One region of the Clostridium saccharoperbutylacetonicum N1-4(HMT) genome, then DNA from elsewhere that is predicted to be linked to it. Evidence: a T-box and tRNA genes for the amino acid it is inferred to sense, from the RefSeq annotation. Region 1 holds a T-box; the other holds one or more tRNA genes.
What was found. A T-box is a leader RNA that pairs with one kind of tRNA and senses whether it is charged. The one in region 1 lies ahead of pheS (phenylalanine--tRNA ligase subunit alpha), so its partner is inferred to be a tRNA-Phe.
Positions count from the first base shown of each region.

Region 1 (5,798 bases):
TTGCCATATATCTGTTGCAAAGAGAATCTTTAACTTCAACATTCAATTCTTCATTTATATTTTTTGAATTCTTAACTTCATATTCTAAACTTGGCATTTTATAAGTTGTTCTAAGAGCTGCAGCCGTTTCCCTTGCCATTCCAACCATGCTTAAGCAATCAGGTCTATTTGAAGTAATTTCAAAATCTAAGATAGCTTTATTTAGGCCTAAAATTTCTTTAATATCCACTCCAAGCTTAGTATCTGTAGGTAAAATCATTAAACCATGTACTGGTTTATCTCCTGCTGTTCCTAATTCTTCTTCTGAACAAAACATACCATTAGACGCTACTCCTCTAAGTTTACCTTTCTTTATCTTGGTTCCATCAGCAAGGGTTGATCCGTGAAGAGCAACTGGCACAACATCTTGCTCCTTCATATTTGTAGCTGCTGTAACTATTTGAATTTCTTCACTGACTATATCAACTTGACATATACTTAATTTATCTGCATCAGGATGTTTTTCAATTTTAGTGATTTTTCCAGTAACTACATTTTGAATTACATCCCCTTGAACAATAAGTTCCTCTAGTTGTGATCCAGTTAAAGTTAATTTATCTCCTAATTCCTTAGGACTAACATTTATATCAACATAATCTTTAAGCCAATTATATGGTACTTTCATTTTGTCTCCTCCTCTTGATTATTGGGTATATGGATTATTGAATTTTTCTCAAAATATCCACACCCAGTATTACAATGTTCAATTATCAATGGTCAGTACTTTATTATGAATTTTCAATGTTTAATTAATGTTTATTTCCTTTGAAGATCTTTAAATTTTGACCAATTATTTTTTCAAACACATCATAATAGTATTAATTTCAAATAATTTCTTAGAATTGGTTTAAGAATCTCATATCACTTTCATATAGTAATCTTATATCATCTATTCCATACTTTAACATTACCATTCTATCTACTCCAAAGCCAAAAGCAAATCCACTATATACTTCTGGATCAAGTCCACAATTTCTTAGTACATTTGGATGAACCATTCCACAGCCTAAAAGTTCTATCCAACCACTACCTTTACATACTCTACATCCTTCACCACCACAAACGAAGCATGTTGCATCCATTTCTGCTGATGGTTCTGTGAATGGGAAGTGGTGCGGTCTGAATTTAGTTTGAACTTTATCACCAAACATCTTTTTAGCGAATAATTCTAAAGTTCCTTTTAAATCAGCAAAAGTTACACCTTTATCTATAACTAAACCTTCCATTTGATAAAATATAGGTGAATGAGTAGCATCTACAGAATCTGATCTATATACTTTACCTGGTGATATCATTTTTATTGGAGGCTTTTGATTTTCCATAGTTCTAATTTGAACTGGTGAAGTTTGTGTTCTAAGGACTATATTATCATTAATATATAACGTATCTTGTTCACTTCTTGCTGGATGATTCTTAGGAATATTTAAAGCTTCAAAGTTATAATGATCATATTCAACTTCTGGCCCATCCTCAATTGTGAAACCCATTGAAACAAAGATTTCTTCCATGCTTTGTAAGGTTAAATCTAAAGGATGTCTTTTTCCTATAACTTTCTTTCTTCCTGGAAGTGAAATATCTATGTTTTCACCTGCAAGTTTTTCTGCTTTTTCTTTACTTTTTATATCAGATAATACACTTTCTAATTTCTCCTCAACAGCTGCTTTAGCTTCGTTAACCAATTTCCCTACCATTGGTCTTTCTTCTGGAGAAACACTCCCCATACCTCTTAATATTGTAGTAAGTTCTCCTTTTTTTCCTAAGAACTTTACTCTAATTTCTTCTAATTCACTGCTGTTTTTAACAGCTTCAATTTGATTTAATGCAAGTTCTTGTAATTCTTTAAGTTTTTCTTTCATAATCGTTTCTCCTTTCAATGCTGCAAATTTCAAATATTAATTTCACAGGCTTTTTTGCATAAAAAAATCGTCCCCCTAAAAAAGGGACGAAATATCCGCGTTACCACCCTAATTGGAACTCAAAATACAAGTACCCAACTTAATTTAATTAACGACCTTTTTTGCCGCTAGCTACTACTGCAATTTTCACAGCTAGAACTCCTGAGCGAACTTCAATATTATATTATTTAAGAAGGCTTACAGTCCATGACCCTCTCTCCCTTAAAACTTTTCTAATATTTACTTTCTCATTCACAGTTTTAAATATCCAATTAATACAATTCATTATACAAATAAATTTATAAAATATCAATATATTTTTCAAAATTTATGCATAAATTCATTATTTTATTTAGGTTGATTTTGTCTTACTTTTTCATACATAATAACAGAGGCAGCTATTGCCACATTTAAAGATTCAGCATTGCCTGGCATTGGTATCTTAACTTTAGTATCAGCCATATCCAGAACTTCTGAACTAACTCCATTCCCTTCATTTCCAACAGTTAAAAGAACCTTTCCTCTTAAATCCGCTTGAAAAAAGTTTTTATCTGTATCTAAAGATGTAACTACTAAATTAAACCCTTTTTCCTTTAATTCGTTAGCCAAAGAGAAATTCTCATCATCATAATGAATAGGAATATAAAATATAGATCCCATTGTAGATCTAATTGTTTTTTCATTATATATGTCCACGGTTCCTTTTGTCAGTATAATACCCTGCACTCCTGCCGCATGAGCTGTTCTTATTATAGTCCCAAGATTTCCTGGATCCTGCAGCTTATCACAAAGTAAATAAAAATCCCCATCAGAATTTAGTATTCTAGCATTCATATTTATAACTGCAAGTATTCCTTGAGGATTTTCTGTCGAAATAAGCTCTTTAAACAAATTTGCTGCTATTTTATAAATTTTAATCTCTTCATTAATATATTCGCCTAAAAATTCATCAATTTTATTTACTGCATCTTCTGCTACAATTAAATAATCTACATGAACTTTTGCTTTAAATGCTTCTTGAACCAATCTAAAACCTTCAATTATGTACTTGCTGGTTTTATTTCTGTTTTTTCTTTCTTTAAGCTTCTTTGTATTTTTAAACAAACTATTTTCTTTACTTTCAATAAATATCAAAGCGCTACACCTCAAAATCACAAGAATATTTTAATTTATGCAAGAATAACAGTAAGTCTTAGCACTTACTTCTTGCCAATTTGTAACTCTAATTTGACATAAGCAGTGAATCCAAATCTATGATTTGGCGTGAATCGTGTGCTTAGTGAACAAATGCGAGTCGAGTTTCCTCTAATCATTCTAACTCTTATTTATATTTGTATATAAAAATAAAATGCGGTCTAAACCGCATTTTATGTATTAAGCATTTAATTGTTTTTTAGCAACTTCCACTAATTCAGCAAATGCTTTTGGATCGTTTATAGCTATTTCAGATAACATCTTTCTGTTGATGTCGATTCCAGCTAATTTGATTCCGTTCATAAATTTAGAATATGATAAGTTGTTTATTCTTGTTGCAGCATTAATTCTTGCAATCCATAAACTTCTGTAATCTCTCTTCTTATTCTTTCTACCAACGTAAGAATTTCTTAACGCTCTGATTACTGATTCATTAGCAGTTTTAAATAGCTTACTCTTTCCACCGTAGTATCCCTTTGCAAGTTTTAAAACTTTTTTATGATTTTTACGAGAATTCTTTGCTCTCTTTACTCTTGCCATTACTTAAACCTCCTGCACTACCTCTATATTATAGGTATGGTAATAATTTCTTCATTACTTTTTCTTGTGACTTTGAAACATATCCAGCTTTTCTAAGATTTCTCTTAGTCTTTGAGCTCTTCTTAGTTAAGATATGACTCTTAAACGCTTTAGCTCTCTTAAGCTTTCCTGTACCTGTCTTTCTGAATCTTTTTGCTGCACCTCTATGACTTTTCATTTTTGGCATGATTAAATCCTCCTCTCAAGTTATGCCTTTTTAGGCCCTAAAACCATTGTCATGCTTCTGCCTTCCCTCTTGGGGTGTTTCTCTATAAGGCAAACATCTTCTAATTTAGAAGCAAATTTATCAAGGATTCTTTGTCCAATATGACCAAGTTCCATTTCTCTACCTCTAAATCTAACAGTGATTTTAACTTTATCTCCATCTAATAGGAACTTTCTAGCATTTTTTGCTTTTATATCAATATCATGTTCCTCAATTGTTAGACTTACTCTTATTTCTTTAATACTAATAACTTTTTGCTTTTTCTTAGCTTCTTTTTCTTTCTTTGATTGCTCATAAATGTACTTACCAAAGTCCATAATCTTACAAACTGGTGGTTTTGCATTAGGAGAAATCATTACTAAGTCAAGCTCTTTTTCTTCAGCAAGTCTTCTTGCTTCAGCTGCTGAGATAACACCTAATTGTTCTCCCTCGCTGCCTATTACTCTAAGTTCTTTTTCTCTAATTTCTTCATTCATTGGAAAATCTTTATTAATATTTTTCACCTCCGAAAAATTATATGCATAATAAAAAGACGGCCTTCTAGCCGTCTCAAAATTATCAATACATATTGCACAGATATCCATAAACCATACTAGTAGTACTTATAACACTGCATGGTGAGAAACGGCTGTTTCTTCTTAACAAAGATGAGTATATCATCATTAATAATCCATGTCAATATTTTTTTAGTATTATTTTTTCACCTTTATATTCCTCACTACTTTTATAAAAAGCAACCTTGCTTTCAAACACTTTTTCAATCGTATCCAAAAATTCCTTATTGTCACAATTTTCTTTTCCATATATATTTATATTCTTGGGCGCATTTGTTATTAATCCACTAATTAATATATCTTCCATATTTAAATCTGTACTGCTCCCCTCTATTTTTATATCACTTATAAAATTGTAATATAAATTTCTACCTTCCCTATCTCTAACTATATAATTATTATTTTCATCTATTACTATATTAATTTCTTCAATTTTGCATTCTTGTATTTCTACAAAATATTTTAACAGTTTTATGAATTCTTTATATTCTTTTTCTGCTATATAGCTTTCTACTACATTATCAATTATTTTTTCTATATAGATTCTAAGCTTTCTCATTCTAAAAGTTATAAAACCATCTATATTTATTTCTTGTTTTTCACTTATACAATCTCTAATTTTTTCAATCATTTCATTTATATTATTTAAACAATATATAGAATTTTCACCTTCTGTTTTTTCTTCGCACTTCAGTATTTTTAATATTTTATCTTCCACTTCAAATATTTCACTTTGCTTTAAGAAAAAGAAGTTGTCTGTTAAAAATTCCAGCATTTCTTTTTTTCTATAATTATCAATAACTATTTTATATAAAATATTACTAACATATAAGTTAATAATTTCTTTTATTTTCTCATTATAACAGTTATCTTCACATATTATCTTAATTATATGGATTTTTCCTTCAATACTTTCAACAAATCCGATTAAGATATTCTTTTTCTTAAGTAATTCTCTTAGCTCTTGCAAGTCATTAGAAAAGCTCAAGTCATCACTATAAGCTAATTTTAAAATAAGCATGGATTTCACTCCCTTCTTAATATTAGTATGTATTAAAAATTTATTGGTATGCAAAATTTATACTTAAATTTTAATTTTAAAATTGACATGTTAAATTATTCAGTTCACAATATATTTTGAGAAGTTTGTAGGTTAATAATTATTAATTATCCATTGTTAATTTATTGCAAACCAATTTTAGAATTTCTTAAATCCTTATGCATAATTCTGGCTTGAATATCTGCATATTATCAATAGGATTCTTTTAAACTTAAGGATTTCAAACGAAAATCAACTTTCAATAATCATTG
Region 1 is NC_020291.1:2,869,190-2,874,987, reverse strand. It holds gene pheT (phenylalanine--tRNA ligase subunit beta) at 1-664, opposite strand, end outside; gene pheS (phenylalanine--tRNA ligase subunit alpha) at 876-1,895, opposite strand; T-box leader at 1,975-2,199, opposite strand; gene CSPA_RS12785 (TrmH family RNA methyltransferase) at 2,283-3,068, opposite strand; gene rplT (50S ribosomal protein L20) at 3,309-3,668, opposite strand; gene rpmI (50S ribosomal protein L35) at 3,697-3,894, opposite strand; gene infC (translation initiation factor IF-3) at 3,915-4,436, opposite strand; gene ytxC (putative sporulation protein YtxC) at 4,609-5,508, opposite strand.

Region 2 (5,798 bases), 2.7 Mb from region 1:
TTGAATATTGTAGCTAAATCTTTAACCAATTCTCTAAAATCAACTCTACCATCAGCCGTAAAATAAAATATAACCTTATGATTATCAAATGTATATTCAACATCAATTAATTTCATATCTAACTGATGTTCTTGAATTTTTCCTAAACATATTTCCAATGCTTCTTTTTCTTTATCTTTATTTTCTCTATGTTTTTTTATATCATTTTCATCCGCAATTCTTATAACATTCTTTAATGGTGATACTATATCTTCTTCGTTTATATCTTTAATTCCTATAACACATTCGCCAAATTCTATTCCTCTAGCTGTTTCTACTATCACATAGTCACCTTTATTAATCTTGAGTTCTGATGGACTAAAATAATAGATTTTTCCTGCCTTTTTAAACCTTACTCCTATAACTTTTATCATCAATTATACCTCCGCAAATCCCATAAGCAAAACACTTATGGTCATTGAATAGTTTGTGTTACTATTAAAATTTATTCTAGCTTCTGTTATGTATTCTAACATATTATTTAACTTTTTATAAGATATTCTCCTCGATATATCCTTTATTTTATCTACTTTATCAAAATTAACAATAAGTTCATCATTATTTAGTTCTTTAAAAAGCATAATATCTCTCAAATATGACAGAAGTATATTTAATAATTCAAACTTATCATCCTTAGCATTCTTTAATAATTCTCCATATTTTAATGTATATCCTTGATCTCTACTCAAAATGTCTTCAAATATCTCAATGCATATTTCTCTTAGCTTTTTTAATTTTTCATCGTTTATAAGCTTATCTACATTCCCAGGTATTCCTGCACTATAAGCTAATGCAGACTTTTTAATATCAGAATCTAAGTTAGCATAATTATCCTCAATATAGTTTGATATTTCTGTTTTTTTCAATGGCGTTAACTTATATATTTGACAACGAGATTTTATAGTGTCTAATATTATTTCTAAAGAATCACTTAATAATATTAAGTACACGCCACTAGGTGGCTCTTCAATAGTCTTAAGTAAAGCATTTTGAGCTTGAATTGTTAATTTATCACACTTATATAATATTAGTACTTTTTTATCTCCTTCATATGGTTTTTTATTGACCTCAAGTATTATATTTCTTACATCATCAACTCCAAAAGAACTTGAAGAAGGATAGTACCTTACAATATCAACACTCTCTGCATTATTCTTCTCTTCTATAATAGCATTAGAAAGATATTTTGCTATTATACTCTTTCCAATTCCATCATCTCCAACTATCAAATTTGCATGAGAAAACGAATCATTCAATTGCCTACTATTTATATTGTTTATAATATTTTTATGACCTATTATTTTTCTCAATGCACTCTCTCCTTGGAATTATATTTTAACAAATTGATCTACATCAATTACAAATATAGTTGCACCACCTACATCAACTTGTATAGGATATTGCTGTGTATACCCACCTTCATTCCCTCCAAATGCACTTGATGTAACTATTGTTTCTTTTCTTTTTTTACATATATTCTTAATAATATCAATAACAGCTTGAACTTTTTCTTCTTCTATTCCCACCATTAAAGTAGTATTCCCTGATTTTAAAAATCCTCCTGTTGTTGCTAATTTTGTAACTCTATAATCTTCTTCTGTTAATGCTTCTGTAACATCTATTGAATCTTCATCTTGAACAATTGCAATTACTAACTTCATTATAATTCCCCACCCTCAAATAATAATTTATTATTTTTATTATTATTTTACCACAAATATGACCATTTTTATTATTTAGTTAATCAATGACTTTATTTTTGAATCTAATATAGATTTTATTTGCTTAATAACATTTTCTTTTGATTGCTCTGCATCAATTTTTATGATTCTATCCTTATTTCTTTCATAAACAATATTATACCCATCTCTAACCTTCTGATGAAAATCTAATTCTTCTAAATCCAATCTATTAATTTCTCTGGAATTATTATTGCTTATTCTTTCCAATCCAATTTTAGGATCAAGATCAAATAATATAGATATATCAGGCATATATTCTCCAATAGCGAATTTATTTATGCTCATGACTTCTTCAATTCCTAAGTTTCTTGCATAACCTTGATACGCTAATGAAGAATCTATGAATCTATCACAAAGTACTATTACTCCTTTTTCTAAGGCAGGTATTACTTTTTCTACAAGATGCTGTCTTCTTGCAGCGGCATATAGTAATGCTTCTGTTCGAGCTTCCATCATCACATTTTCTTTGTTTAATATAACTTGTCTTATTTGTTCAGATATTTTAATGCCACCAGGTTCTCTTGTTTGTATGCACTTTATTCCTTCCTCAATAAGCCATTTATATACTTCTTCTATTGCTGTTGTTTTTCCAGAGCCTTCTCCCCCTTCAAAAACTATAAATAAACCTTTTTTCATAACAAATACCTCATTCTCAAGAATATTGATCTGAGAATAGTTTGATTTAAACTTGTTGATTAAACAAAATTATTTTAATTTGATCTTTATAAGTATCATAATTCAAATTTTTCGGCGTTATATTCACAATTTTATCCTCACAAGCCTTACAAATCTTTTCTCCATTTAATATTATACCATCACTAGTGCTTTCTCCACACATAAAACATAAGTTATTTAAAATTTTCATAACTCTATCCTCCTAATTTCATTGATATTATAAAATTATTAACAAATTAAACGCCTTTAATACAAACATATCTACTAAAAATATCTAAACAAATATTTTTTTACTTTTTGGTAATACTAATAATTAATAAAAATAATATTTCACTCTATCAATAAAATAATATTATGAAAGGAGATTTTACTACAAACATAGTTAAATCTATATATTACATATAGTCTATTAGTTTTATTTTGTTTGTGTTAAGTAAAAAAATTTAAGTTTATGAAACAAAAGATTATTTCTTTTCTCTCTACATGCAATGAAGATATTAGAAACTTGTGCAGCTACTTATATAAGCACCCAGAAAGTAGTTACAATGAAGTAAAAGCTTCTAACTATATTTGCGATTTGTTAGATAAATATAATTTTCAAATAGAAAAAAATTTCTTAAATATAAAAAATGCTTTTATTGCAAAAAAAGGAAAAGGACATCCCAAAATATGTTACCTCTGCGAATATGATTCAATAGAAAATGAAGGTCATATTACTGGACATAATATGGTTACAGCGATGTCTGTTGCAGCTACTTTAGCTTTAGGAAATATCATTAATGATATTGGAGGTTCTGTAATTTTAATTGGATGTCCTGGCGAATACCTTGGTGGAACTAAAGGAATTATGGTTAAACAAGGTGTATTTGATGATATAGATGTTGTAATGTTAGTACATCCTGATACTTCTACCTGTGAAAGTGGCTCTTCATCGGCCATTATTCCATTAGGACTGAAATTTCTGAGTAAAAATAAATTGACATTTCTAAATAAAGATTCATATACATCTTTAGATGCTGCTCTTTTAACTATTAATATTTTAAACTCTATAAAAAAAGAATTTCCTGATAATTTAGATATAAATACAGTCATCTCAAACAATGGATATACAACTTTACTATTGCCATCGGAAACTGAAATTAAATTATGTATTAGAGCATCTAATACAGCAACAGCCAACTATGCACATAATAAGATAATAGAAATAGCCAGAATAGTAACTAAACTTATGAATATTCCTAACAAATTCTTCTTATACGAGTATCCTAATAAAGAACTCGTAACAAATCGCACATTAAACCGATTATTTAGTCATAACTTAAAAGAAAGTGGAATAATAAACATAAACCCACCACGAGATATTTATGCTGGACTGAGCATTGGTGATGTAAGCCATAAAGTTCCTTGCATACATCCATATATCTCCATAATAAATGATACGACCATTAAATATGGTAGTATTGAGTTTGCTAAAGCTACTATTTCTACTTTTGCTTTAAAACAATGTGATATTGTTGCTACTTCTCTTGTACTAACTGCTATAGATTTAATAGAAAATGAATCATTACTCAAAGAAGTTAAAACTGAATTTTTCAATACAGTACATACTATATAATTTATTTTGCAGAAAGCCATATGAAAGTAAAATTCATATGGCTTTAACTATGAGTCCTATTTATTATTTCAGAAACAAAAAAATAACTTATATACTACTCTTTTAAGTTAGTATATAAGCTATTTTTACAATTTGGAGGCGCCACCCAGATTTGAACTGGGGAATAAAGGTTTTGCAGACCTCTGCCTTACCACTTGGCTATAGCGCCATTATGGTGGCTCGAACTGGAATCGAACCAGTGACACGAGGATTTTCAGTCCTCTGCTCTACCGACTGAGCTATCGAGCCATCTTACCTCGCAACTTCCTACTCTCCCACACAGTCTCCCATGCAGTACCATCAGCGTTATAGACCTTAACTTTCCTGTTCGGAATGGGAAGGAGTGTCACCTCTATGCCATCATCACGAGATTTATTCAGTTAACAGTTTTTTGAAAGATATGTTCTTTCAAAATTGCATATAATTATTAATGTATTTTTTACAACTTAACTTATTGGTCAAGCCCTCGACCTATTAGTATCAGTCAGCTAAATATGTTACCATACTTACACCTCTGACCTATCAACCTTGTAGTCTTCAAGGGGTCTTACTAGCTTATGCTATGGGAAATCTCATCTTGAGGGGGGCTTCACACTTAGATGCTTTCAGCGTTTATCCCTTCCCGACTTAGCTACCCAGCTATGCTTCTGGCGAAACAACTGGTACACCATAGGTCAGTCCATCCCGGTCCTCTCGTACTAAGGACAGCTCCTCTCAAATTTCCTACGCCCGCGACGGATAGGGACCGAACTGTCTCACGACGTTCTGAACCCAGCTCGCGTGCCGCTTTAATGGGCGAACAGCCCAACCCTTGGGACCTACTTCAGCCCCAGGATGCGACGAGCCGACATCGAGGTGCCAAACCTCCCCGTCGATGTGAACTCTTGGGGGAGATCAGCCTGTTATCCCCGAGGTAGCTTTTATCCGTTGAGCGATGGCCCTCCCACGAGGTACCACCGGATCACTAAGCCCGACTTTCGTCCCTGCTCCACTTGTAGGTGTCGCAGTCAGGCTCCCTTCTGCCTTTGCACTCTTCGAACGATTTCCGACCGTTCTGAGGGAACCTTTGGGCGCCTCCGTTACATTTTAGGAGGCGACCGCCCCAGTCAAACTGCCCACCTAACAATGTCCTGTCACCAGTTTCATGGCATCCAGTTAGAACTTCAATACTATCAGGGTGGTATCCCAACAACGACTCCACTAAAGCTGACGCCCTAGTTTCCCAGTCTCCCACCTATCCTGTACAGACAATACCGAAATTCAATGCTAAGCTACAGTAAAGCTCTACGGGGTCTTTCCGTCCAATCGCGGGTAGCGAGCATCTTCACTCGCACTACAACTTCGCCGGATTTGCAGTTGAGACAGTGCACAAGTCATTACGCCATTCGTGCGGGTCAGAACTTACCTGACAAGGAATTTCGCTACCTTAGGACCGTTATAGTTACGGCCGCCGTTTACTGGGGCTTAAGTTCATACCTTCGCATTACTGCTAAGTATTCCCCTTAACCTTCCAGCACCGGGCAGGCGTCAGCCCCTATACATCAGCTTTCGCTTTAGCAGAGACCTGTGTTTTTGTTAAACAGTTGCTTGTGCCTATTCTCTGCGACCTGCTTTCGCAGGCACCCCTTCTCCCGAAGTTACGGGGTCAATTTGCCTAGTTCCTTAACTGCAATTCTTCCGTCGGCCTT
Region 2 is NC_020291.1:152,742-158,539, reverse strand. It holds gene CSPA_RS00755 (PSP1 domain-containing protein) at 1-413, opposite strand, end outside; gene CSPA_RS00750 (DNA polymerase III subunit delta') at 417-1,349, opposite strand; gene CSPA_RS00745 (cyclic-di-AMP receptor) at 1,368-1,700, opposite strand; gene tmk (dTMP kinase) at 1,776-2,417, opposite strand; gene CSPA_RS00735 (sigma factor G inhibitor Gin) at 2,464-2,646, opposite strand; gene CSPA_RS00730 (zinc-binding metallopeptidase family protein) at 2,908-4,071, shown strand; tRNA gene CSPA_RS00725 (tRNA-Cys) at 4,205-4,279, opposite strand; tRNA gene CSPA_RS00720 (tRNA-Phe) at 4,284-4,359, opposite strand; rRNA gene rrf (5S ribosomal RNA) at 4,365-4,481, opposite strand; rRNA gene CSPA_RS00710 (23S ribosomal RNA) at 4,565-5,798, opposite strand, start outside.
Region 2: it has a tRNA-Phe gene. The T-box ahead of pheS (phenylalanine--tRNA ligase subunit alpha) is inferred to sense a tRNA for this amino acid. The anticodon was not compared.